2 regions of the Sphingomonas sp. Leaf23 genome follow, and region 2 is predicted to be linked to the other one. Evidence: riboswitches for the same ligand, from Rfam matches in the RefSeq annotation. Region 2 holds a riboswitch; the other holds the start of a gene.
The links. Region 2 has a riboswitch for cobalamin ahead of ASE67_RS05690 (TonB-dependent receptor plug domain-containing protein). Riboswitches for the same ligand answer to the same signal wherever they lie in the genome.

Region 1 (3,403 bases), on a different contig from region 2:
CGGGCGGATCGCGTCGGTCGCGTCATTGGCCGAGGGGCGGGGGAAGTTGATCGACGGGGCGACCGTCGCGAGTGCGGCGGCAAGTTCGGTCGTGCCCTGGCGTTGCAGGCTGGCACCGCTCAGCACGTCGACCGGCGAGGCGCTGTCGAGCCGGGTCCGGCCGGCGGTGCGGGTGCCGGTCACCACGATTTCGTCGCCCGTGTCGGCGGCGTCGGCAGCCGGTTCGCTCGTCTCACCCTGCGGTGCCTGGCGTGCGAAGGCGGAGGTCGCGGCCAGCGTGAGCAGCGACGCGCCGAGAAGGGCGATGGTACGGCCCTGAGTCATTCCCTGAATTCCCTGTTCGATTCCGCACTGCGGAACAGTGCAAGGCGCCTCCCTATTCCAGGGGAGCGGAAAGGTAGCCAAAGAAAATCTATTAAGTGAATAGGAATTGCTCGGGGCTGCAATGGTCGTTCGGACGGGCAGGGCAGTCATCGCTTCTTGGCGGCGGCGGGCATATCGCACACGCCCTTCCGACCAGCGCTATTGAACGTCGGCAAACGGCTTGGCCCGGCCGGCTTCATCGACCGAAACCATCGTGAACAGCGCCGTGGCCGCGTGTCGCCGCTCGCCGGTAATCAGGTACTCGGCGCTGAGGTCCACGCCGATCCGCACCGAGCTGCGCCCGGTCATCCGCACCTCGGCGGTGAGTTCGACCATCTCACCCTCGCGGATGGGCGATACGAAGTCGATCCGATCGGAGGCTGCCATCACCATCACCGCCCGCGCATGGCGGGTCGACGCGATGAAGGCCGCCTTGCCCATCATGCGCAGCGCATCGCCGCCATAGAGCGTGCCATAATGGTTGGTCTGGTTCGGCAAGATCATGTCGACCATCCGCAGCGGCGCGGCAGCATCGTTGGTGATCGCCTCCGCCATCGGCGGCAGCGGCTGTTCGGTGCCGACCGCGACCAGCGTGAAGCGGCCCCGCGTGCACAGCTGGCGTTCGCCCAAAACCGGCGCTTCGGCGATCAGTTCGACCTCGACATCGAGCGATTTTCGCCCGACCCGCACGACGCGGCCCGTCACCTCGACCATATCGCCGATCCGCGCCGGTGCCGCAAAGTCGATCTTTTCCGAAGCGGCGGTGACAAAGGATGCGCGGCCATGACGCGAGGCGGCAAGGAACGCCACCTTGTCCATATGCGCCAGCGCCACGCCACCGAACAGCGTTCCGTGGTGATTGGCGTCACCGGGGAATACCATGTCGACCAGCTGGATGGGGGTGTGGCGCGCGTCGTGTGACATTCGGATCCTCAATCATTCGCGGAGGATATCCAGACGCCAGAGGCCAGTGGGAGGAAGGCACCTCCTCCCCACAGCGACGCAGCGGCCAGACCGGGCACCCCGCCGGTGGTCGTTATGGCGTCGAAGGCAGGTCTCCTGGCTCGCGGGTCGTCATGGAAATCCCGGCCTTCCCGGTGTCGAAGCACCAGTGGCACACCAGGGGAAATCCACTCGCCGCTTACAGTTGCGGGGGCAGCATCGGCATCGCACCGATTTCCCGTCTTAGCCTTCGGCCATGGGGCGAAGGAACCTCGACCGGACGGCGGTCGCAGAAAGTGGCCCGTCCCGTCAAGGCCAGCTTCGCTCTCCGCCGACCGCTGCACGGCATGCAATCACGCCGCGATACAGGATATAAAGATATCTTTATATGTATGTTGACATGGGCAAGGGGATGATGTTGAAGGGCCAGGTCGAGGTTCCCCATCCCATGCAAGGCGATGGGGCTAAGACGGGAAGCCGGTGGTGTCCTTCAGGGCAGAATCCGGCGCTGCCCCCGCAACTGTAAGCGGCGAGCGGCGGCTCCATTTCGTGTCACTGGGTTCCCGCAAGGAGCCTGGGAAGGCCGGAGCCACCGCGTTGACCCGTGAGCCAGGAGACCTGCCTTTCGACGCCATAACGTTCCTCGGACGGGGGTTCCTCCGGTGGATCGCGCTTGATGCGTGCGGTCCATGGCTTGATGCCGTTCGGGCCCGTCCGTGCCTTGCGCGCTTTCGCCTGACTTCCCGCCCGCAAAGCCTGGGTGAGTCATGACGAATAGCGGGTTCACATTCTCGATCAGCAGTATCCCGTTCGACGAGGAATATCGTCCGGGCGACAACACGCGGATCACCACCAACTTCGCCAATCTCGCACGCGGGGACAGCCGCCGGGAAAATCTGCGCAACACGCTGGTGATGATCGACCACCGCTTCAACGCGCTGATGCATTGGGACAATCCCACGGGCGATCGCTACGCGCTGGAGCTGACCATCGTCTCGGCCGCGCTCACGCTGGGGGACGGCGCGGAGGCGGAGGCGTTCCCGCTGATCGAGATCCTGCACACCACCGTCACCGACCGGACCAGCGGCGAGTGTAGCGACGGAATGATCGGCAACAATTTCTCGTCCTACATCCGCGATTATGACTTCAGCGTGGTCCTGCCCGACCATCGCAAGGCCGGGGGGGGCGATGCGCCCGAGGGCTTCGGCGACCTCCACGGCAATCTGTTCAAGCATTTCCTGGCGTCTAGCGCCTACCGCGACAATTTCCGCAAACCCCCGGTCATCTGCCTCAGCGTATCGAGCAGGGAAGTCTATCGCCGCACCGCCAACGTCCATCCGATCCTCGGCGTCGAATATCGCAACGACAATTTTTCGCCGACCGACCGCTATTTCGCGAAGATGGGCATGAGGGTCCGCTATTTCATGCCGCCGCACAGCGTCGCGCCGTTCGCCTTCTATCACATCAGCGATCTGGTCAGCGATTACACGAACCTCGAACTCGCCAGCACGATCGCGACGATGGAGACATTCCAGAAAATCTATCGTCCGGAAATCTACAACGCCAATTCGGTCGCGGCGGAGCAGTATCGGCCGAGCCTGACGTACCAGGACTATTCGCTGACCCGCATCGTCTATGACCGCGAGGAACGCAGCCGCCTCGCCACGGAGCAGGGCAGGTTCGCCGAAGAACATTTCATCAAGCCGCACGGCGACGCGCTGCAGCGCTGGTCCGCGACCTGCGGCCTCTGACCCCCACGCATACGAAGGTATTCCCATGACGATATTGTTGCCGACGACGACCGCGGGCAGCCTGCCCAAGCCCTCCTGGCTCGCCCAGCCTGAGACCCTGTGGTCGCCGTGGCGGCTGGAGGGTGAGGAGCTGGTCGCGGGCAAGCGCGACGCGCTGCGCCTGGCGGTCGACGACCAGCGGCAGGCCGGGATCGACATCGTGGGCGACGGCGAACAGACCCGCCAGCATTTCGTCACGACCTTCGTCGAGCATCTGGACGGCGTCGATTTCGAGAAGCGCGAGACGGTGCGTATCCGCAACCGCTATGACGCCAGCGTGCCGACCGTCGTCGGTGCCGTCTCGCGTC
Region 2 (3,403 bases):
GCCGCGTGCGCTGGCGGTCGCGGTGTTCCGCGACCGGTTCGATCCGGGCTATCTGCGCACCGTCGCCGATGAATGGCTGGGCTTCACCCCGTGGCAGGGGCTGGCGATCTGGGCGGTAGTCGCGGCCATGCTGACGATCGCGCTGGCGAGGCTGGTGCGGCGGGCGAAGGCCGGGGCACGGCCCGTACCCGGCGGGGCGGCGATCTGAGAGGCTGATGATCCCTCCCCCCTTGCGTTGCCGCCACCGGGGCCGCACGACGGGGACGGCAGTCCGCCGGGGAAGGGCAGCAGGGAACGACCATGGACACGATTATCGTCGCAGGGGCCACCGGCGACCTCGGCAACCGGATCGCGAAGGCGGCGGTGGCGCGCGGGGCGAAGGTGCGCGCGCTGATCCGCGCCGGCACCGCGCCCGAGCGGATCGCGGCGCTGGAGGCGATCGGGGCCGATCCGCATCCGGTCGATTTCGAGGATGCACAGGCGCTGGCGCAGGCGTGTCGCGGGGTGGTGTGCGTCGTGTCGGCGCTGAACGGCCTTGGCGACACGATCCTCGGGACCCAGACCCGGCTGCTCGATGCGGCGCTGGGCGGTGGCGCGGCGCGGTTCATCCCGTCCGACTTCTCGATCGATTATCGCGCGCTGCCGACCGGCACCAACCGCAATTTCGACCTGCGCCGTGCGTTTCGCACCCGGATCGACACCGCGCCGATCCTGGCGACCTCGATCTTCAACGGGGCGTTCGCCGACATGCTGAACGGCGAGATGCCGCTGATCCAGCGGCGGGTGCGGCGCGTGCTGTACTGGGGCGATGCCGATACGAAGTTCGCGCTGACGACCAAGGACGACGTGGCGGCCTATACCGCCGCCGCCGCGCTCGATCCCGCCGTGCCGCGCAACCTGCAGATCGCGGGGGCACAGGTCAGCGCGCGCGATCTGGCGGCGTTGATGGGCGAGGTGACGGGCAAGCGGTACGGGTTGCTGCGCGTCGGGTCGCTCGGCACGCTTGCCCGGATGATCGGCGTCACGCGGCGGCTGTTCCCCGCGCGCGATCAGGTGTTTCCGGCGTGGCAGGGGATGCAGTATCTCCACAACATGTTCGATGGCCGCGCGCCCAGCGGACCGGTGGACAATGCGCGCTATGATGTGGCGTGGACACCGTTGAGGGCGGTGCTGGCCCAGCAATGACGTATCCCCGCGCAGGCGGGGATTCAGGGTAACCGGGCGCAGCGCTTTTGGCTCTGGACCCCCGCCTGCGCGGGGGTACGGTCAGCGTTCGGGCGCGAACCGCTGCAACGGCAGCACCATCCCCGCCACCACGAACCAGCAGCGATCGACCGCCGCCGCCACCGCCTGATTGAGCCGCCCCGCTTCGTCGCGAAAGGTGCGGCCGAGCGGGTGTTCGGGGACGATGCCGAGGCCCACTTCGTTGCTGACCAGCATCAACGGATGTTGCGCGGCCCCGATCGCCGCGATCAGATCGGTACTGTGCCGGGCAACGTCGTGGCCGCCAAGCATCACATTGGTCAGCCACAGCGTCAGGCAGTCGACCAGCACCGGGCCTTTGCCCGCGCGGATCGCCGGGGCCAGGTCGACCGGGCATTCGACCGTGTGCCAGCCGGGGCCGCGATCGGCGCGGTGGCGGGCGATGCGGTCGGCCATCTCGTCGTCCCATGCTTCGGCCGTGGCGAGGTAGGTCCAGGGGCCGGGCAGGGCCTCGCACGCGGCTTGCGCCAGCCGGCTCTTGCCCGAGCGCGCGCCGCCCACGAACAGGGTTGTCGTCGCCATCTTGTCCTGTGCCCCCAAGCGCTCTAAGGGCGCGGATGCGACAGGTTCCCAGAAATGGGATGAAAAGGGAACCCGGAAGCGCGTGTCTTGCGCGCCATCCGGGGCTGCCCCCGCAACTGTGACCGGCGAGCCCTGCTCCTCCGTGCGCCACTGGACCCCAGGTCCGGGAAGGCCGGGCAAGGCGATGACCCGCGAGCCAGGAGACCTGCCCGTCGCGGTTGTCCTTCGCGCGGACGGGGTGTGCCGGGTGATCGAGGGTTTCCTCGCGTGACGACGTTGTTGGGGTCGTGCGCGCGGGGGACAGGCTGTCCGCCGTAATTCCGTCGCGTCCCCGTTGTTGACCAAGGGGGGATGCCCGAATGAAGACCCGTTTCCTGTTGCTGCCGTGCCTGTTGGCGGCGAACCCGGCCTTTGCCCAGAGCGCGCAGTCGACCAGTGGCCTTGAGCGCGTGGCGACCGGCGACGACGAGATCGTCGTGACCGCCAACCGCGAGGCGCGGCCGGTCGATACCGTCGGCCAGGCCGTCACCGTGCTCGACATCGTGACCATCGAACAGCGTCAGGCGGTGGTCGTGTCCGACCTGCTGCGCCAGACGCCGGGCGTAACGGTGACCCGCAATGGCGGCCCCGGCACGACGACCAGCGTCAACATCCGTGGCGGCGACAGCGACCAGACCGTGGCGCTGATCGATGGCGTAAAGCTCAACGATCCGTCGTCGCCGGGCGGCGGGTTCAATTTCGGCAACCTGCTGATCGGCAATATCGCGCGCATCGAAGTGCTGCGCGGCGCACAGTCGGTGCTGTGGGGCAGCCAGGCGATCGGCGGCGTCGTCAACATGATTACCCGCCAGCCGACCGAGGCGCTGGCGATCAACGCACGGGCCGAGGGCGGATCGTTCGGCACGGGTCAGGCCGTCGCCAACGTGTCGGGCAAGGCCGGGCCGGTATCGGCCAGCCTCGGCGGCGGGTTCTTCACCACCGACGGCATCTCCGCTTATGCGCCGGGTGCCGAGAAGGACGGATATCGTAACTATGGTGCGAACGGCAGCGTGTCGGTCGCGCTGGCCGATAGCGTGTCGGTCGATGTGCGCGGTTTCTATTCGAACGGGCGGACGGAGATCGACGGCTTCCCGGCACCGACGTTCAGCTTCGGCGACACGCGCGAAGTGGGCAAGGCGGAGCAGTGGACCGGCTATACCGGGCTGAACGCCGCGCTGTTCGACGGGCGGTTCCGCAACCGCATCGGCTATGCCCATACCCAGAGCAACCGCACCAACAACGATCCCGACGGCACCCCGACCGAGACGTTCCGCGGCAAGGGGCGCAACGACCGGATCGATTACCAAGGGTCGTTCGACGTCACCGATGCCGTGTTCGCGACCTTCGGCGTCGAGCGCGAGGTATCGCGCTTCACCACGGCGAGCTTCGGCGGGCCGGCGACTACCGGTCGTGCGCGGCTGCTGGGGGTCTATGGCCAGCTGGCGGTGACGCCGGTTCAGAACCTGACGCTGACGGGCGGCGTGCGCCATGACGATCACAATGTGTTCGGCGGCGCGACGGTGTTTTCGGGGAGCGGGGTGTGGTCGCCGAACGGCGGCAATACGCTGCTGCGCGCCAG

Region 1: linked by a shared signal. The riboswitch ahead of ASE67_RS03595 (DUF1852 domain-containing protein) and the one ahead of ASE67_RS05690 (TonB-dependent receptor plug domain-containing protein) in region 2 are both predicted to bind cobalamin.

What each region holds. Positions count from the first base shown of each region.
Region 1 is NZ_LMKR01000001.1:746,060-749,462, reverse strand. It holds gene ASE67_RS03605 (TonB-dependent receptor plug domain-containing protein) at 1-324, opposite strand, end outside; gene ASE67_RS03600 (acyl-CoA thioesterase) at 523-1,287, opposite strand; cobalamin riboswitch at 1,395-1,595, opposite strand; cobalamin riboswitch at 1,723-1,945, shown strand; gene ASE67_RS03595 (DUF1852 domain-containing protein) at 2,073-3,056, shown strand; gene ASE67_RS03590 (methionine synthase) at 3,082-3,403, shown strand, end outside.
Region 2 is NZ_LMKR01000002.1:387,592-390,994, forward strand. It holds gene ASE67_RS05675 (hypothetical protein) at 1-208, shown strand, start outside; gene ASE67_RS05680 (NmrA family NAD(P)-binding protein) at 301-1,185, shown strand; gene cobU (bifunctional adenosylcobinamide kinase/adenosylcobinamide-phosphate guanylyltransferase) at 1,267-1,785, opposite strand; cobalamin riboswitch at 1,811-2,012, shown strand; gene ASE67_RS05690 (TonB-dependent receptor plug domain-containing protein) at 2,145-3,403, shown strand, end outside.